2 regions of the Bradyrhizobium sp. CW1 genome follow, and region 1 is predicted to be linked to the other one. Evidence: riboswitches for the same ligand, from Rfam matches in the RefSeq annotation. Region 1 holds a riboswitch; the other holds the start of a gene.
What was found. Region 1 has a riboswitch for S-adenosylmethionine ahead of IVB54_RS37270 (O-succinylhomoserine sulfhydrylase). Riboswitches for the same ligand answer to the same signal wherever they lie in the genome.
Positions count from the first base shown of each region.

Region 2: it holds a riboswitch for S-adenosylmethionine, as region 1 does, so the genes downstream of both, IVB54_RS04110 (homoserine O-acetyltransferase) here and IVB54_RS37270 (O-succinylhomoserine sulfhydrylase) in region 1, are expected to answer to the same signal.

Region 1 is NZ_CP064684.1:7,784,758-7,794,834, forward strand. Features, by position in the region: gene IVB54_RS37255 (hypothetical protein) at 1-553, opposite strand, end outside; gene IVB54_RS37260 (PAS domain S-box protein) at 658-1,086, opposite strand; gene IVB54_RS37265 (2'-deoxycytidine 5'-triphosphate deaminase) at 1,264-2,370, opposite strand; SAM riboswitch at 2,481-2,560, shown strand; gene IVB54_RS37270 (O-succinylhomoserine sulfhydrylase) at 2,631-3,827, shown strand; gene IVB54_RS37275 (SGNH/GDSL hydrolase family protein) at 3,882-4,874, opposite strand; gene IVB54_RS37280 (lipolytic enzyme) at 4,887-5,666, opposite strand; gene IVB54_RS37285 (OpgC domain-containing protein) at 5,666-6,931, opposite strand; gene apaG (Co2+/Mg2+ efflux protein ApaG) at 7,136-7,528, shown strand; gene IVB54_RS37295 (Hsp33 family molecular chaperone) at 7,590-8,609, opposite strand; gene argF (ornithine carbamoyltransferase) at 8,771-9,706, opposite strand; gene IVB54_RS37305 (aspartate aminotransferase family protein) at 9,706-10,077, opposite strand, start outside.
Region 2 is NZ_CP064684.1:859,258-869,334, forward strand. Features, by position in the region: gene IVB54_RS04075 (GDSL-type esterase/lipase family protein) at 1-1,238, shown strand, start outside; gene IVB54_RS04080 (hypothetical protein) at 1,429-1,656, shown strand; gene IVB54_RS04085 (hypothetical protein) at 1,956-2,651, shown strand; gene IVB54_RS04090 (hypothetical protein) at 2,657-3,310, shown strand; gene IVB54_RS04095 (prephenate/arogenate dehydrogenase family protein) at 3,425-4,363, opposite strand; gene IVB54_RS04100 (histidinol-phosphate transaminase) at 4,360-5,454, opposite strand; gene IVB54_RS04105 (chorismate mutase) at 5,490-6,338, opposite strand; SAM riboswitch at 6,543-6,622, shown strand; gene IVB54_RS04110 (homoserine O-acetyltransferase) at 6,713-7,915, shown strand; gene metW (methionine biosynthesis protein MetW) at 7,928-8,590, shown strand; gene IVB54_RS04120 (alpha/beta hydrolase) at 8,642-9,505, opposite strand; gene IVB54_RS04125 (TIGR02594 family protein) at 9,705-10,077, shown strand, end outside.

The DNA.
Region 1 (10,077 bases):
CTTCGAGGTGCCGCGCGAACACGAGGCGCTGGTCGAGCTCGAGGGGCTGGTCATATTGATAATAGTAGCCTTCGAGCCCGTCCTGGCCGTCGACGCTCTGCTTGGTGCAGACGAACCCCAATCTGGTATCGCCGAGCGCCACGCCGTTGTTGGCGTGCCAGCCGCGCAGCATCGCGCGCGAGACTTCGCCCGGCACGCCGCAGATGGCAGTGCCTTTCCAGATCCAGCGCGGCGGCGGATAGCGGATCCAGGCTTTGCGGTCGCTCTCATACATGTATTCGACGTGCACGCCGCCGATCCAGTTCGAGAGATAGTGATATTGCGCGGCTGCCACGGCGGGCGGCAGATGGCTCAGCCCGAGCTTCTCCAGCCCCGGCAGGAAGCGCTCCTGCTGCTGGCGGCGGAACACGCGAAAGACGAACTCCGCAGCATCTGCCGTGCCGCGACGCGTGACCACGGTGAGGATCAGACCGGTGAAGTAGGCGTGATAGAGATCGGCAACCGCGCGCCAGCGTTTCCATTGAGCTTCCTGCGCGGGGTCTGGTGCGGTCATGTTCGCTCCCGATCGTTGTTCTGATCGAGTGTGTCACTGCATCCGGTGACGGACAAGCTGAGCCGCACGCAGGGAGCCCTGCACGCCGGCGCGCCAATTCCGCATCACGAATTTTGCGCAGGCTTAGTTTGCGAGGCTTTGGCGGCACGCTCGCGCTCGACGCGCTCGGTGACGTCGCGTGCCATCGCCACCGATCCCTGCACCACTCCAGCGGCGTCCCGCACCAGCGCAAAGGTCATCTCGATGTAGAGCTTGCGTCCGTCCTTGTGCAGCGCGCGGGTCAGTGTCGGCTTGCCCGCAAGCTTCATCGCGCCGCTGGCAAGCGCGGCCTCAAAACCTTTCCAGTGCGCGGCGCGCAGATGTTCGGGAATGATCAGGTCGAGATTCTGGCCCAGCGCTTCGTCCGCCGAGAAGCCGAACAGTGCGGACGATGCGCGGTTCCAGCGCATGATCGTGCCGGAGCGATCCGAATAGATCAGCGCGTCGGCGACGTCGTCGAGGATTCTTGCGTCGAGTTCGGATTGATCTGTCATTTCGCCACCTCGGACGTAGCCCGGATTCACTTCCCATCTTGACACAGATTCGGTGTCATCGCCCGACTTGATCGGGCGATCCAGTATTCCAGAGGCGGATGTGATCGAACCAATAGGCTACGGCGTACTGGATGCCCCGGTCAAGCCGAGGCATGACAGCGGAAGGTGAGGCTATCCCTACACCCGGAAATGCTTGCTCAGCTTCAGGCCCTGCGCCTGGTAGTTCGAGCCGATGCGCTGGCCGTACATCGCGTCGGGGCGGGCCAGCATCTTCTCGTAGACGAGGCGGCCGACGATCTGGCCGTGCTCGAGGATGAACGGCACCTCGCGCGAGCGCACTTCGAGCACGGCGCGCGAGCCTAGCCCGCCGGCGCCGGCATAGCCGAAGCCGGGATCGAAGAATCCGGCATAATGCACGCGGAACTCGCCGACCAGCGGATCGAACGGCACCATCTCCGCGGCGTAATCGGGCGGCACCTGCACCGCCTCTTTCGACGCGAGGATATAGAACTCGCCGGGATCGAGGATCAGGCTGCCGTCGGGACGGGCCGAGATCGGCTCCCAGAAGTCCTCGACGGAATAGCCGGCGCGGCGATCGACGTCGATGACGCCGGTGTGGCGCTTGGCGCGGTAGCCGACGAAGCCGCCGCTCTTCTCGCCGGAGAGATCAACAGAGACGGCGACGCCGCCGGTGAGGTCGGCATCGTCGATATCGACGAGACGCTCGGTCGCGTGCAGCGCCTCGAGGTCGTCGATGTTGAGGATGGCATCGCCGGTGCGGAAGCGCACCTGGCTCAGGCGCGAGCCCTCGCTGACCAGCACCGGAAACGTCTTCGGGCTGATCTCGGCATAGAGCGGGCCGTGATAGCCGGCACCGATCATGTCGAAGCGGCGGGTGCCGTCGGCGATCACGCGGGTGAAGACGTCGAGCCGGCCGGTCGAGCTCTTCGGGTTGGCGGCCGCGACGATTTCCGGCGGCAGCGCGAGGCTTTCAAGCAGCGGCACGATGTAGACGCAGTTGGTCTCCAGCACCGCGCCGTCGGCGAGGCTGAACTCGTGCAGCTTCAACTCGTCGATGCGCTCGGCGACCGTGGCGCCGGGACCGGGCAGGAAGCTGGCGCGAACGCGATAGGCGATATCGCCAAGACGCAAATCGAGGCTCGCCGGCTGGATCTGGCTTTCGACGAAGTCGTAAGCGGGCAGGATGAGACCGCCCTCCGCCATCGCCGCGATCATGCGGTCGGGCAGGATACCATTGGCGTCGGCGGCGACCGTGAACGTCAACCCGGGGTCCTCATCAGGGATCAAACACATCCCGACATGCGGGAAATATGAGCGTTTTACGGCTATCCGATGGACGTCTTGACGGAAAGGGCATTGCGGAATATGAGCATGACTTATCCCGTGGTGATTTGAGCCGGCCGGCTTGCAGCCACGTTAAATAAGTCGCTAAACAGGCCGGGGACCTCTGTGATCCCGGCCCGTGGAGATATTCCAGGCCGGTTTTTTTGTGACCATTCTCGATGGTCACTTCAGGAGGTCCTATGTCGAAGTCCCCGGCGCCAACCGCCCACTACCGTCCCGAAACTCGCCTGGTTCATTCCGGCACCTTACGCTCGCAATATGGCGAGACGTCGGAGTCGCTGTTCCTGACCCAGGGCTACGTCTACAACAGCGCTGAGGAGTGCGAGGCGCGGTTCAAGGGCGAGGACCCCGGCTTCATCTATTCACGCTACTCCAATCCGACCATCTCGATGTTCGAGCGCCGCATGATCGAGCTCGAAGGCGCCGAAGCGGCACGTTCGGCCGCGACCGGCATGGCCGCGGTGACGACCGCGATCCTGGCGCCGCTCAAGGCCGGCGATCACGTCGTGGCCTCGCGCGCGCTGTTCGGCTCGTGTCTCTACGTCGTGCAGGATTTACTGCCGCGCTACGGCATCGAGACCACGCTGGTCGACGGCCTCGATCTCGACCAGTGGCAGCGCGCCATGAAGCCGAACACCAAGACGTTCTTCCTGGAGAGCCCGACCAATCCGACGCTCGACGTGCTCGACATTCCCGGCATTGCCGAGATCGCGCATAGTGGCGGCGCGCGGCTCGTCGTCGACAACGTGTTCGCCACCCCGATCTGGCAGAGCCCGCTCGCGCTCGGCGCCGACGTCGTGGTCTATTCCGCGACCAAGCACATCGACGGCCAGGGCCGCTGTCTCGGCGGCATCATCCTGTCCTCGGAAGCGTTCATCGCCGAGCACATCCACAATTTCATGCGCCAGACCGGCCCGTCGATCTCGCCGTTCAACGCCTGGGTCCTGCTCAAGGGGCTGGAGACGCTCGCCGTGCGCGTGCGCGCGCAGACCGAGACGGCGGCGCGCATCGCGGACGTGCTGGCGAGCCATCCGAAGATTTCGCGGCTGGTGTTTCCCGGCCGCGCCGATCATCCGCAGGCTGCATTGGTGAAGAAGCAGATGCGCGGCGGCTCGACGCTGGTCGGCCTCGAGGTCAAGGGCGGCAAGCAGGCGGCGTTCCGCGTGCTCAACGAGCTCAAGCTCGCCAAGATCTCGAACAATCTCGGCGACGCCAAGAGCCTCGTCACCCATCCCGCGACCACGACGCATCAGCGTTTGAAGCCGGAGGACCGCGCCGCGCTCGGCATCAGCGAAGGATTCATCCGCTTCTCGGCAGGCCTCGAGCACGCGGACGATCTGATCGAGGATCTGACCGCGGCGCTGGAGAAGGCGTGAGTTATTGTCGTCCCGGCCTAGTGCGCAATTGCGCATGGGGGCCGGGACGACAAGTCACATTGGCCGGTACGTCCGCACGTCCGCGGGCACGTTCACGCCGAGCTTGATCTGGCCGACGGAGCGAATGATGTCGTCGCCGAGGAGCTGGGCGAAGCAGGCATAGCCCCAATCGTTCATGTGCAGTCCGTCGGCGATCACGAAACTCTCGACCGGAAGCGATTGCTTCTCGTGCCAGTCGCGCATCACCTCGAAGCGCGGGAAGATGCCGACGTGACGGAGCTCGGCGACCTTGCCGAGCAGCTTCACCATCTTGCCGGCGCTCTCGGCGCGCTGGTTGACGGCGGGCGAATATTGCGGATCGACCAGCACGATGTCGGTGCCGCCGGTGGCCTGGATGCGAGCGATGCCGTCCTCGACCAGTTTGGCGGTCTCGCCAGGATCGAGATTGCGCAGCACGGCATTGGTGCCGACCTGCCAGATCACCAGATCCGGATGCACGTCGATCACCTCTTTCTGGAGACGCTTCATCATCTCGGGCGCATCCTCGCCGCCGACGCCGGCATTGACGACGGTGATGTCGGCGGTCGGATAGTGCCGGTGCAGCTGCGCGGCAAGGCGATTGGGATAGTTGAACTCCGGCGAGCTCGCGCCGAATCCCGCGGTCGACGACGAGCCGAACGCGACGATGACGACGGGCTGGCCGGCGACGAGCTTGCCCGCGACATGCGGCAGCGAGCCCATCGCCTTCGAGCCGCCCTTCGGCGACAGGCAGGGCACGCGGCTAAAGATGTCGCCGGCGGATTTCGCGACCTGCTTCACCTTGTCGATGGCGCGCGCCGTGATGCCGCGCTGGTCGGGGGACGTCGCTGCGACGGTGGTCTGGGACGGTGAAGCGGGAGCCGGATCAGCCGACTGCTGCGGGGCCGGTGTTGCCTGCGCGGCCTGCGTCTGCGCGTGGGACTGCGAGGCCGGACTCAGCAACAGCAGCACCGCTGCTGCGGGCACAGCCAGCCATGCCGTCAGGCAAAAAGGGCGGAGAGAACTCATTAACGCTAGACCTCAATTTTGCTGCTGGGCCGGCTCCAGATGGGCAGCGTCGATCAGGAACTGTGCCAACGCCCGGCCAAGGCAATCATGGACCTGCTTCGCCAACTCGGGCCCGCGCGACGGGCTGAATAGGTCGAACTGGCCCTGATCATTCCACTGCCGCATGATCGCGAACCGATCGAACAGCGGAATATCGTGCTCCTGCGCCACCACCCGCATATTGTCGAGGTATGGCGGCACCGAGATCATGGTTTCGGTACGCGGACTGTACTGCAAATTCATCAAGACGACGTCAGCCCCTGCCTTTTGCAACGCAACAACCCCTTCGGTCACCGCGCCACGAAAATCATCGGGATCGATGGCTCGGATAGCATCGACAGTCCCGGTCTGCCAGATGACCAAAGTAGGCGTTTTTGCTTCCATCAGCTTAACGAAGCTGGCAGCCGCCTCCTCGGCCGTTTTCTTGCTCTGTATTTCTACGGAGACGTGCACAGTCTCGGACGGCGGCAGCTTGTCCTTCAGGATGGCCTGCATCCGCGCCGGATAAGAGGCGTCCTCGGAAGCCGGAATCGTGGTCGAGCGACTGCCGATGACCAGGATTTCGAGCGGCTTGCCGGCCTTCACGGCATCGGCGACCTTGGGAAGCTGGCTTTCGCTGGTGAGCAGATAGGACGGCACTTCACAGGCTGCGGGCGCGGCTGAAGCAGCCGGCGCAGCATCGTCCGCGCGCGCCGGAGGCGCGGCGAGACCACCGCACAGCAGGATCAGGCTCAGGAAAACCTTCGCCTTCATCAGCCCCCTCCCGCCATATCGGCGCTGCCGACGGCGCTTTTGGTTTTCGAACCGCTCTTGTCAGCCACCCGCTTGTACCACGAAATCAGCCAGGCCATGGCCCACATGATCAGGATTCCGGAGAGACTTATTAGCGCATGCATGACCGGGCCGCCCGAGACTTCGGCCAGGATGAAATGGCCGGCAAAGGCGAGGAAGACGCCGAGACAGAATATCTCCAGGGAATGCGAGCCGCACAGGATCAGCGGCCGCAGCCAGGGCGATTTCAGGCCCGGCCAGTCCCGGGGCAGGACGCGCACGGTGAGCGCGGCCAGCGCCAGGAAATGCGTGAAGCGCAGCACGTCAAGGTCGGCCTTGTCGATCGGATACATCCACTGCTCGAGCCGCTTCGGCATGAAGTGGGAGAGCTGCGGCACATACCAGGTCAGCGTCACGTAGAATGCCGCAACCAGATAGGCGATCGCGATCCACATCGTCACCCGCGAAGCCAGAATGTGCGACATGCGTCGCGCACCCCCGAGCGCGCACCATGCCCCGAACACGAACAGCAATTGCCAGGCGAAGGGATTGAAGGCCCAGAAGCCGTTCGGATAGGCCGACAGATAGAGGTCGTATTCCCAGGTCACCGCGTAGAGCGCGACCGAGAGGCCGAGCGTCACGTCGGGGCGCCACTTCATCAGCCACAGGATCAAGGGCAGCGCCAGCATCAGCACGATGTAGAGCGGCAGCACGTCCATGTTGACCGGACGGAAGCGCAGCAGCAGCGCCTGCACGATCGTGACGTCGGGCTGCTTGAGGAAATCCATGATGCCCATCTCTTCGGTGTAGAGCGGGTTCTCGAACCTGGTCGCGACGTAGGAGATTTCGGCAAGGAAGATCGTGAACAGGAAGACGTGGGCGACATAGATCTGCCAGACGCGCCGCAGGATGCGCGCGGTGGCGACGACGATGCCGGACTCCAGCATCGCCCGACCGTAGACGAAGGCGGCGGTATAGCCGGAGATGAAGATGAAGATCTCGGTGGCGTCGCTGAAGCCGTAATTGCGGATCGTGAACCAGGTCAGAAGGCTCGGCGGCAAATGGTCGATGAAGATCAGCCACAGCGCAAGGCCGCGGAATAGGTCCAGCCGGAGCTCGCGCTCGCCGATGGCTGGCAGCGAAATGGCCGGCGCGGCCGCGCGCCGCTTCGCTCCCGCGGACTTGACCTCCACAGGTTTAGCGGTTCCCGCGATCGTCGATCCCGTCACTTGGTCGGCAATGGTCATCGGGGGCCTAAAAACCCTTCCGCAAATCGCGACGTGGCAAGGAGTGTACCGGTCCGGCCGTCATCTCGCAAAGCGACCGGATCACAAGCAAGTACATTTGCAAGCCCATTTGGACGTGTACTTCCCTGCGAATTCTGGCGGGACGATGTCGCCAAGGCGTCTCCGGCGTTTGGTTCCCGGGCGGTTTTCGGTATGATGGCAATCATGTACCGCGCCGTGACCCGCCAGATCGAAGTGACCGTCGAGCCGAACTTTGTTCCGGAGCAGTCGTCGGCTGACCGCTCCCGTTATTTCTGGGCCTATACCGTCGTCATCACCAATTCCGGCGACGAGACCGTGCAGCTCAAGACGCGGCACTGGATCATCACCGACGCCACGGGCCGGCAGCAGGAGGTGAAGGGCGAGGGCGTCGTCGGCGAGCAGCCGACGCTCGCGCCCGGCGAACGCTTCGAATACACCTCCGGCGTCCCGCTCACGACCGCCTCGGGCTTCATGACCGGCCGCTACCAGATGGTCAGCGCGACTGGCGAGCGCTTCGAAATTGACGTGCCGACGTTCTCGCTGGACAGCCCGGACAACAAGCGGGTGTTGAACTAGGGCAGGAGATGGTGGGCGCGCTCCGCTTTGGCCGACCCTATCGCACCTGCAGGCTAACGCCTTACGCGTCTTCCACGCCTGCTTCATCCGGCGTGAACTCGTACACCGAGCTGCAGAACTCGCAGGTCACGACGACCTTGTCGTCCTTGACCATCGCGGCACGGTCGTCAGACGAAAAGCTCTTTAGCATCGATGCCACCGCATCGCGCGAGCAGGAGCATTGCGCCTTCAAGGGCAGCGGATTGAACACGCGCACGCCGCGCTCGTGGAACAGGCGGTAGAGCAGCCGCTCCCCGGACAGCTCCGGATCGATCAGCTCAACGTCTTCGACGGTCTCGATCAGCGAGCGTGCCTCGACCCAGGCATCGTCTTCAGCGACGGCGTGCACTTCGACGCCTTCGGGCGCATCGCCGGGATGCAGATCGGCCTGCCGCGCACGCTCGGGCGCCTTCGGCAGGAACTGCATCAGCATGCCGCCAGCACGCCAGCGATGCTTGCCGCCGTCGTTCGAACGCCATTCCTCGCCGACAGCGAGACGCACGCGTGTCGGGATCTGCTCGGAGCGCAGGAAATATTCGTGAGCGGCGTCTTCGAGGCTGCCGCCGTCGAGCGCGACCAGGCCCTGGTAGCGGCTCATGTCGGGGCCTTGGTCGATGGTCATGGCGAGATGGCCGTGGCCCAGCAGCGCGCCGGAATGCGTGCCAGTATCTTTGGCCTCGCCGAGTCGCGCGGCGTCGTAGCGCGCATAGGCGCGCAGGCGATCCGGCGCCTGATAGTCCACGACCAGGAACGACACCGGACCGTCGGTCTGGGCCTGGAGAATGAAGCGGCCCTCGAACTTCAGCGAGGAGCCAAGCAGCGTGGTCAGCACGATGGCCTCGCCGAGCAGCTTGCCGACCGGCGCGGGATAATCGTGCTTGGTCAGGATTTCGTCGAGCGCCGGACCAAGCCGCACCAGCCGGCCGCGCACATCGAGCGCGTCGACCTCGTAAGGCAGCACGGCGTCATCGATCGGAACCGCGGATGGCGCGCGAACCGGGCCTTCAGGCCCGGTTTTCATATCAGGGGATTGGGAAACCATGGCGCTTTATCTGGGGTCGGAAGGCGGAATTGGAAGGGGTGAGGGCTGCATCCAGAATGCAGCACGGATCTACGCAAGCACGGCAAATTCGGTGTCGTCCTGGCGAAGGCCAGGACGACGATGACGACCTACTTCGCCGGCACGGCGGATACCGGCCCGGATTACTTCACCGCGTCGAAGCACCAGGCCAGAATGCCCTTTTGCGCGTGCAGGCGGTTTTCGGCCTCGTCGAACACGACGGATTGTGGACCGTCGATCACCTCGTCGGTGACCTCCTCGCCGCGATGGGCGGGCAGGCAGTGCATGAATAGCGCATCCGGCTTGGCAAGCGACATCAGCTGCGCATTGACCTGATAGGGCTTGAGCACGTTGTGGCGGTGCTTGCCTTCCTTGTCGCCCATCGACACCCAGGTGTCGGTCACGACACAATCGGCGCCGCGCACGGCGGCTTCGGCATCCGTGCCGAGCATGATCGGCGCGCCGGTCGCCTTGATGAAGTCGCGCATCGCCTTTTTCGGCGCGAGTTCCGGAGGCGTCGCGACATTGAGCTGGAACTTGAAGCGCTCGGCGGCGTGCGCCCAGGAGGCGAGCACGTTGTTGTCGTCGCCGGTCCAGGCCACGGTCTTGCCCTCGATCGGGCCGCGATGTTCCTCGTAGGTCATGAGGTCCGCCATCACCTGGCAGGGATGCGAGCGGCGCGTCAGGCCGTTGATGACGGGCACGGTGGCGTTCGCTGCAAGCTCCAGCAGGGCATCGTGATTGAGGATGCGGATCATGATGGCGTCGACATAGCGCGACAGCACGCGCGCGGTGTCGGCGATGGTCTCGCCGCGGCCGAGCTGCATTTCGGCGCCGGTGAGCATGATGGGCTCGCCGCCGAGCTGGCGCATGGCGACGTCGAAAGACACCCGCGTCCGCGTCGAGGGGCGCTCGAAGATCATCGCCAGGGTCTTGCCTTCGAGCGGCCTGACCGGCTGATGCGCCTTCTGCTTCGCCTTCATCGCGGAGGACGCAGCGAGCATGCGCTTGAGCTCCGACAGCGGCAGCTCGTTGATATCGAGGAAGTGCTTCGGTGTTTTATCGGGCGACTTGCTCATCAGCTTGCCGCCCGCTTGTTGCCGGACAACGCGGTGCAGGCGCGCTCGAGCCGCCCGACGCTGTCCTCGATCTCGGCTTCGGTGACGATCAAAGGCGGCAGGAAACGCACGACATTGTCGCCGGCACCGACGGTGAGCAGCTTTTGGTCGCGCAAGGCTGCAACGAGATCGCCGGAGGGCACCACGGCCTTGATGCCGATCAGGAGGCCCTCGCCGCGCACTTCGCTGACGACATCGCCGTGACGGTCGATCACGGAGGCGAGCTTCTGCTTGAGCAGCAGCGACATCCTCTGCACGTGGTCGAAGAAGCCGGGCTTGAGCATGACGTCGAGCACGGCGTTCGCAGCCGCGATCGCGAGCGGATTGCCCCC
Region 2 (10,077 bases), 1.4 Mb from region 1:
TTCAGGGCCCATACCCCGTCGGCAATCCGTCAGCCCAGCCCGAACAGAAATTCGCGTTTCCCGAGCCTGCGGCCGGTGCGCGGGACCAGACCTTTCGCCTGATCGTGCGGCCGGATATCTGGGGCCGTCAGGCCCGCATCCGGCTCAGCAACGCCTTCGGCACCAAACCCGTCACGTTTGACGGCGTTTACGTCGGCCTGCAGTCGGGCAGTGCCGCGTTGATCCGCGGCTCCAACATTCCGGTTACGTTCGCCGGCACGGCTTCCGTTACGGTGTCGCCGGGGAATTCGGTCTGGAGCGATGCGATCGCGCTGCCGTTTGCAAAGCGCCCCGATGACCTCGCCGGCCGCCGGCTTGCGGTCAGTTTTCATGTCGCCGGCCAGAGCGGCCCGATGACCTGGCACGCCAAAGCGCTGACCACCTCCTATGTCAGTGCGCCCGGCGCCGGCGCGAAGGGCGCCCTGGAAGACGAGGCTTCCTTCCCCTATGCGACTGCGTCATGGTTCTTCCTCGATGCGATCGAGATGACTGCGCCTGCCGATGCCTTCGCCATCATGGCGTTTGGGGATTCGATTACCGACGGGACCGCCTCAACCATGAATGGCGACGATCGCTGGCCCAACGTGCTGTCGCGTCGCCTGAAGGCAGTCTACGGCAACAAGGTTGCCGTAGTGAATGGCGGCATCGGTGGCAACCAAATCGCAGGCCCGGCCGAATATGGTCCCGACAAACCGTACGCGGGCGGCCCCGCTTCGGGCCAGCGGCTCGAGCGTGACGTGCTGTCGCTGTCCGGCATATCGAGCCTGATCTGGCTGGAAGGTATCAACGATTTCAGCAAGAACGGCAATTTTACCGCCGACCAAGTCATCGCCGCGATGAAGGATCGTGTCGCGAGGCTACGTGCGAAATGGCCGCAAGCCCGGATCATCGGCGCCACCGTCGTTTCGGCATTGGGTAGCACCAGCGCGGCACATGGTTTTCCCGAGCAGGATGACAAGCGCAAGGCGCTCAACGCATTCATCCGTAGCTCGGGGACATTCGACGGTGTAATCGATTTTGATCGGGCGACGCTCGATCCGGCCTCGGGTGGCCTCAAGCCGGAGTTCGTTCCCGAAAGCACGACTGGTGGCGCCGGCGACAAGCTTCATCCCAACCGCACCGGATATCTGGCGATGGGACAGGCCATCGACCTCGAGCTGTTCAAGCCGGGAAAGATTAGCCGTAGCGCGAAGCAGTAGGATGGATTCAGAGTCTCCTCTCTCCATTCATCGCCCTCAGCTGTCGTAACTCCCTCCATGCGGGTTACGAGCTGAACTCACGGCCGCTTCGCCGGATCGTGATGACCGGCCGGGAATGCCGAGCCGCAAACTCCGCTCTCTCTCCATGTCGGCCGCACGATGATGCGGTCGCCCAGGCAGGAGAGATATCATGACCAAGTCCAGGCTGTTCATTGCCGGTATCGCCATCTCGACCACGCTCGCGACGCCCGCGTTTGCGCAGTGGCAATGGCAGTTGCAGGAGCCGGCAGCATACGCCTCGATGTATCCGAACGGTGATCGCAACGTCTCGAATCCGACGACGCGGGAGACGATGGCCTTCGTCCCCTCGCCGAAATCACCGCGCCCAATGGTGATGCGCGCGACCAAGGGCAAATAGCCGCCATCCACCACTTGCCCGTCGCGAACTGGGCCCGGTCATGTCCCGGCCGGGCCCAATGCGCGTTGCCTTGAACGAGGCCTCGAAAAGTTGCCTTGGACAATCGCGACAGTCGCGCGTGCGGATCGACAGCCAACGAAAATATTCCGAACAGGATCGTCAGGAAAACGTGATGCACAAGATGCACGGCGCCGCGAATAACCGCAGCCGCATTCAAATCACTCCACACCAGGGAAGCATGCATGCGCCGGAGATGGCGCGCGGAATCCAATCCGCTTCCCAAATGGAGGAAGCTTCAAATGCGGATCATCAATTGCGGACTGATGCTGGGTATTCTCGCTGCCTGTTCAGGGCAGGCGCATGCCGACGACAATGTCACAACCGAAATCCACTCGCTGAAGGCGAAGCTGAAGGAGCTCCAGCAGCGCGTGGACTCCGAGGCGCGCAAGACGCGACAGGGTGAAGCGCAGGCGAAGGCCGTTCAGTTACCAGCAAGTTACAAGGCGCTCGCCGCCGATCCATGTGCGGCCGGCAAGGTCTGCTACAAGGGCGTGACGTTGACCTTCGGTGGCTGGGTCGATCTCACCGGCGTCTACCGCTCGCGGAATCTCGCTTCCGATACCGGCTCGGTCTACAACTTCATCCCCTATCAGCAGAGCCGCAACTTCAACATCCCGGAAACGCGCTTCTCGGCACGCCAGAGCAGGTTCTCGGTGCTGGCCGAGGGCAATGCCGATGCCGACACGCACCTCGCGGGTTATGGCGAGATCGATTTCGAAGGTGCGGCTCAGACGGCGAGCTCGGTTGCGACCAACTCGTTCAATCCGCGCATGCGGCAGCTCAGCCTGGAACTGGACCGCAGCGATCTCGGTCTTCACTTCCTCGCCGGGCAATCCTGGTCGCTGAACGCGCCGACCAAGTCCGGCATCGATCCTCGTGGCGTCGATGCGCCCGGCGTGATCGACTTCGAATCCGTTCCGGGATTTCTTGCCTGAATCAGGTGCCCGACGTCACGGTCAAGGCCGCCTGGGACCCAAGGCTCGGGCCCTATAAGTTGCATGTCGAGGGGTGGGCGCTCTACCGCCAGCTGTTCGACCGTTTCAACAACGCCAACCACCCCTACGACACCGGAAGCTTCGGCGGACACATCTTCGTCGAGCTGATTCCGAAAACCCTCGATCTTCAGCTCTATGGCTCGCACGGCGTGCTGGGCCGCTTCACGGCAACACCGTTCGCCGACGCGGCGGTGGCGCAGGACGGCACCCTCCTCCCGCTGACGATCACGGCGGCCGCCGTCGGCCTGATCTGGCACGCGACGCCCAGCCTCGATGTCTACTCCTATGCAGGCCTCGAAAAGGCCAAGGCGAATTTCGCCAATGTTGGAACGGTGCCGTTCGGCTACGGCAATCCGCTCTACAACAACACCGGCTGCTTCACCGAAAACTCGGCGGGCGCGACCTGCAACGGCAACACCAGGGAGGTTCGGCAGATCACGGCCGGGATCTACGACACCATCTACCAAGGCAATTTCGGCACGCTCAAAGCCGGCCTGCAATATTCCTACACGCAACGGTTCGCGTTCGCCGGCGTCGGCGGCGCGCCGAAGACCGACGACAACGTCGTCATGACGCAGATCCGGTACTACCCATTCTAGTCACGGAGCCACGCAGGCTCGTAGCCCGGATGGAGAGAAGCGCGATCCGGGAATCCTGCCTCAAGCGACGGAAGTCCCGGATTACGCCTGCGCTCCATCCGGGCCACTTCGGTGCTACGGCTTGTTGCCGAGCTGCGCATGCGGCCGGCCGAAATCGGGCGCGGCCGAATCCTGGCCGATTTCGACAATGCCGCGGCGGATGGCGCGGGTGCGGGTGAAGTGGTCGAACAGCGCCTCGCCATCGCCGCGGCGGATTGCGCGGGTGAGCTTTGCCAGATCCTCAGTGAAGGTGCCGAGCATCTCCAGCACGGCTTCCTTGTTGGCGAGGAAGACGTCGCGCCACATCGTCGGATCGGAGGCGGCGATGCGCGTGAAGTCGCGAAAGCCGCCGGCGGAGAACTTGATGACCTCTGACTCCGTCACCTGCGCCAGCTCGTCGGCGGTGCCGACGATGGTGTAGGCGATCAGATGCGGCAGATGGCTGGTGATCGCGAGCACGAGATCATGATGATCCGGCGTCATGATCTCGACCTTGGCACCCATCGCCGCCCAGAACGCGCGCAGGCGATCGGTGGCAGCCGCATCAACGCCCTCCGGCGGGGTGAGGATGCACCAGCGGTTGATGAAGAGCTCGGCGAAGCCGGAATCGGGACCCGAATGCTCGGTGCCTGCGACGGGATGCGCCGGCACGAAATGGACGCCTTCCGGCAGGTGCGGCGCCATATCCCTGACGATGGCGCCCTTGACCGAGCCGACGTCGGAGATGATCGCGCCGGGTTTGAGATGCGCGGAGATCTCCTGCGCCACCGGGCCGCAGGCGCCGACGGGAATGCAGAGGATGACGAGATCGGCGTCCTTCACGGCTTCCGCATTGGTCGCGACGACCTGATCGACGATGCCGAGCTCCATCACGCGTGCGCGCGTCTTCTCCGAGCGCGCGGTGGTGACGATCTCGGAAGCCAGACCCTGGAGCTTCGCGGCGCGTGCGATCGAGCCCCCGATCAGGCCGAAGCCGATCAGCGCGACGCGCTGGAAGTGCGGGGTCGCGCTCATCGTCCGGCCATGAAGTCGCGCAGGCCCTCGACGACGAGGCGGTTGGCCTCCTCGGTGCCGATGGTCATGCGCAGCGAATGCGGCAGGCCGTAGTTCTTCAAGCCGCGCAGCACCAGCCCGCGCTTGGTGAGGAAGGCGTCGGCTGCGTCCGAGGTCTTGCCCTCGGTCGGGAAGTGGATCAGCACGAAATTGGCGACGCTCGGCGTCACCTTCAGCCCGAGCTTGCCGATCTCCTCGGCGAGCCAGTTGCGCCAGGTCTCGGTGAAATGCTTCGACATGGCCTGGTGCGCTGTGTCCTCGATCGCGGCAACGGCGGCGTACATGGCCGGCGTCGACACGTTGAAGGGACCCCGGATGCGGTTGACCGCGTCGATGATGTGCTCGGGGCCGAACATCCAGCCGATGCGCAGCGCCGCAAGACCATGGATCTTGGAGAAGGTGTGGGTCACCACCGTGTTTTCGGTGGTCGCGACCAGCTCGATCCCCATCTCGTAATCGTTGCGCGAGACGTAGTCGCAATAGGCTGCGTCCAGCACCAGCAGCACGTGCGAGGGCAGGCCGGCGCGCAGGCGCTTGACCTCGTCGAACGGCACATAGGTGCCGGTCGGATTGTTGGGGTTGGCGAGCCAGACCAGCTTTGTCTTCGGCGTCACCGCCTTGAGGATGGCGTCGACATCGCAGGTGAGGTTCTTCTCGGCCGCGATGACATTCTTCGCGCCGACCGCCATGGTCGCGATCGGATAGACCAGAAAGCCGTGCGTGGTCGAGATCGCCTCGTCACCGTGGCTGAGATAGGTGTGGGCGAGCAGGTTGAGGATCTCGTCCGAGCCGGCGCCGCAGATGACGCGGTTGGGATCGAGCCCGAAGGTGCGCCCGATTGCTTCGCGCAGCACGCGCGAGGTTCCTTCCGGATAGTCTTCCAGATGATCCGCCACCTGCTTGAACGCCTCGATCGCCTTCGGCGAGGGCCCGAACGGCGTCTCGTTGGCCGAGAGCTTGAACACCTTGCGGCCAGGCTCTGCCACCGGGGTCTTGCCGGGCGTGTAGGGCGCAATATCGAGAATGCCGGGATTCGGCACGGGGCGGGACATCTTCAACTCCGGAGTGGGCTTAAGCGGTTCGCGACTTACGATTTCGACCCGGTCGGGGGCACCGTATAGCGCGTTGCGTGGCTGCCGACGAGGGCCGTGGAGCGCACCGAGGCCCCCGCTTCGATCAGGGCAGCCTTGATCTTGTCGATGCTGCTTGTCGCGGTGACCGAGACCAGCAGCGCGGCGCCGTCGAAGGCGGTGTCGGGCACCGCCACGATCTCGGCGAGCGGCGACAGGGCGCGCGCGACCTCCGCATTCCACCCAGAGACGCGTACGCTGAAGGTCTCGACCTCCGTCACCAGCGCGCTGTCGGCGACGCGCGAGACCGCGAACACGGGCAACGCCGCCGGATGGTCGGCGCGCTCGACGAAGGGCAGCCGCGCGATGATCTTTGGCGCGCCAGCTTCTTCCAGCGACAGCCACCACGGCGTGCGGCTCGAGGTCGCCGAGACCAGCGCCAGATCGCCCTTGGACTTCGCGACGGCCTCGACCGCCGCCTGCGCGCTGAAATGCGCGACGTAAGGCACGGTGAAGCCGAAATGGAATCGCGCGGAATCGCGCATGGCCGGCTCGCTCGCCGAGATGTCGGCGTGGACCGAGAACGGGGCCTGGACATAGGTGAAGGTCGCGATGATGACGCGCCAGATGCTCTCGACCGTGTCGAGCGGCAGGATGCCGCGATGACGCTGCACGAGGTCGCGCATCATGGAGGCCTCGCGTGCCGGGCGGAACGCCGAGCCGACCTCCTGGGTCTGCTTCACCTGGATCAGGCGGTCGATGATGTCGCCGCGTTGCATCAGCAGGCGATGCATGCCTTCGTCGATCGCGTCGATCTCCTTACGCAATTCCTGGAGTGATGGTGGCGCGGGCGGACGTTGGGACATGTCTGACAGGTGCTGCTGAGAGGCTTTCCAATGCGGATCAGTCGAGCCGTCACCGCTGTGATGGATATCCTGATTAGGCAGTCGGGGCTGCGAAAGCAAAGAGAAATGCAAAGAGAAATCGGGCCCTTTCCGCCCGTGGCGCGACAGGCGAATTTGGCTGATCCGGGCCGTGACTTGACGAAAACCGTCCAAGACGGTAGTTTTTACCCGTTCCGTGGTCATTTGAGCCGGCCGGCTTGCAGCCACGTTAAAAAACTCGCTAAACAGGCCGGGGACGCTTTCGATCCCGGCCGAACCTATCGTTCAGGCCGGGTTTTTCATGGCCTGATGTCAATGCGGTCACTTCTACGATCGCAAACGAGGTCGATGGTCAGATGGTTGGCGTCCAGTCCATTCCGAGTCCCGCGATCACCGCCGACGAGCGGTCGCACGAGGTGGATCATCCGAGTTCGCACGTCGCGCAGTTCGGCTCGGAGCAGCCGCTGCGGCTCGACTGCGGGGTCGATCTCAGCCCGTTCCAGATCGCCTACCAGACCTACGGCGAGCTGAATGCCGATCGCTCCAACGCGATCCTGATCTGCCATGCGCTGACCGGCGACCAGCACGTCGCCAACGTGCACCCTGTCACCGGCAAGCCCGGCTGGTGGGAGACCTTGGTCGGCCCCGGCCGGCCGCTCGATCCCAACGAATATTTTATCATCTGCTCCAACGTGATCGGCGGCTGCATGGGCTCGACCGGCCCGGCCTCGATCAATCCCGCGACCGGCAAGGTTTGGGGGCTCGATTTCCCCGTCATCACCATCCCCGACATGGTGCGCGCGCAGGCGATGCTGATCGACCGGCTCGGCATCGACACGCTGTTCGCGGTCGTCGGCGGCTCGATGGGCGGCATGCAAGTGCTGCAATGGACTGCGGCGTATCCGAGTCGCGTGTTCTCCGCGCTGGCGATTGCCTGCTCGACACGACACTCGGCGCAGAACATCGCGTTCCACGAGCTTGGCCGTCAGGCGGTGATGGCCGACCCCGACTGGCACCATGGCGGCTATGCCGATCGAGGTATCCATCCGCATCGTGGCCTCGCTGTCGCCCGGATGGCGGCGCACATCACCTATCTCTCCGACGCCGCGCTGCATCGAAAATTCGGGCGGCGCATGCAGGACCGCGAGCTGCCGACTTTCTCTTTCGACGCCGACTTCCAGGTTGAGTCCTATCTGCGCTACCAGGGCTCGTCCTTCGTCGAGCGCTTCGACGCCAACTCCTATCTCTATCTGACCCGCGCGATGGACTATTTCGACATCGCCGCCGACCACGGCGGTGTGCTGGCGAAGGCGTTCGCGGGAATCCAGACCCGCTTCTGCGTGGTCTCCTTCACCAGCGACTGGCTGTTCCCGACCTCGGAATCGCGCGCGCTGGTGCACGCGCTGAATGCGTCGAGCGCGCGGGTGTCGTTCGCCGAAATCGAGACCGATCGCGGTCACGACGCCTTCCTGCTCGACGTGCCCGAATTCCTTGATATCTCCCGCGCCTTCCTGCAATCGGCAGGCAAGGCGCGCGGGCTCACCGCCAATAATGCTTAAGGACGGCTAGTCATGTCTGTACAGGAAGCGTTGCCGCTGGGCGGCCTTGCGACCGGGCAGCCCGGTGATTTTCGCGCGGACCATGTGCTGGTGGCCAACATGGTCAAGCCGGGCTCGAAGGTGCTCGACGTCGGCTGCGGCGAGGGCGACCTGCTCCAACTGCTGGAAACCCGCGGCGTCGACGGCCGCGGCATCGAGCTGTCGCGCGAGGGCGTCAACCGCTGCGTCGCCAAGGGTCTTGCGGTGGTGCAGGGCGATGCCGACACCGACCTCGTGAATTATCCGGATGACGCCTTCGACTACGTGATCCTGTCGCAGACGTTGCAGGCGACGCGGCAGCCGAAAGTGGTGCTGGAGAATTTGCTGCGCATCGGCCGCCGCGCCATCGTGTCGTTCCCGAATTTCGGCTTCTGGAAGATGCGGCTCCAGCTCCTGATCGGCGGCCACATGCCGCGCACGGAGAACCTGCCGGCAAGCTGGTATGACACCGCCAACATCCATTTCTGCACCATCAAGGATTTCGTCGAGCTCTGCGACGCGATCGACGTCAAGATGGAACGTGCCGAGGCGCTCGACCTCTACGGCCGTCCGCTGCGGCTGCGGATGCCTTGGTGGGTGTGGAATCTGTTCGGCGAGCAGGGCGTGTTTCTGCTGACGCGGGGCGGCAGGAAGTAGGCCGGCCCGTTACCCCATCTACGCGACCCAGTACCTGGTGACGCCTTCGCGCTAATGCGCCGCCAGTGACCTCGGGTCGCGCACCGGCCATCTTCCCGCTTCCACCAGCGTGACGAACCGTTCCACCGTTTCGTTGAACAGCGCTGGCTCTTCGAGATTGAGGACGTGGCCGGACTTTGGAAACATGGCGAGCCCTGCCGCCGGCAGATGCTTCTTCAGAAACAGGCTTGCGCCCACGCACGGATCGTCCTCGTCGCCGCAGATGATGAGTGCCGGCGTCGTGGCCGCTCTGATCGCGTCCGTCATCGTAAAGATCGAGGGACGGCCGGCCTGGAAGCCGCGCATCGTCCGCGCTGATCCCTTGGCGTCGTGCCGCGCCAGGGCGGCATAGAAATCGGCGTGACCGCGCGGGTCCTTCACCAGGAAGGGAATCCGGCTCGGCGCCTCGCGCGTGACTTTTGCGACTTCGGCTGAGCCGAGCATCTCGAATTGCTCCGCGTTGGCGCGGCACTGCTGGCGCCAAGCGTCGAGGTTCTCGATCTCCGAGCCCGAGCCGACGCCGGCGAGCGTCATCGACAGCGCACGTTGGGGCGCGTTGAGCCCGATCTGGAGCGACGAATAGGCGCCCATCGAGAGGCCGACGAAGTGCGCGCGATCGATCTTCAGATGATCGAGCACCGCGAGCGCATCGGTGTAGAAATGCGTGTAGCGGTAGACCTCGCCATCAGGCACGTCCGATGGCGTGTAGCCGCGTGCGGAATAGGTGATGCAGCGATGGCCGCGCGAGAAGTAGCGCATCTGCGGCTCCCAATTGGTGTAGTCGGCCGCGAATTCGTGCAGAAAAATAATCGGCGTGCCCGTGCCCGCTTCTTCGAAATAGAGTCGACAATTGTCCTTCGTGAGGGCGTGAGGCATCCGGTTTTCTCCCTGAGGTGGCTGCGGCTTTGGAATGCCGTCCTGCGGTCAGCGCATACGATGGTAGCACTTATTGATCATCGTCCAAATTCTTAGGGGCCGCGTCTTGTTCTCGCCACATCAGGATACTGATACAGCCCGCGGATGTCGGCCACCGCACGGGCCGACGGGGAAGTGGGGTGTCAACGAAGGATGAAGAATGTTCGAGTTGTTTGCGTCTCGCCTGTCGCGCTGTGTCGTTGCGCTGGCTGTTTTCTTCGCGGCGTTCGCCGCCTTCACTTCTCCGGCGTCAGCACGACCTCATCGTCATAGCGCAGAGCGGCACGCTTACGCGCATCACGCCAGCAGACATCATCATTACCGGCATGCACGCGGCTCGCGCTTCGAGCGCGGCGCGGCGCAATTGCAGGCGAACGGCTTCGGCAACACCTTCGCCAGCTATGATCCGAACGCCAATAGCGGCGGCATCGCCATAAGCGGCAGCGCTGGAACGGCTATGAGCGGCAGTGGTGGAATGGCCATGAGCGGCAGCCGTGGAATGGCCATGAGCGGCAACGCTGGAATGGTTACCA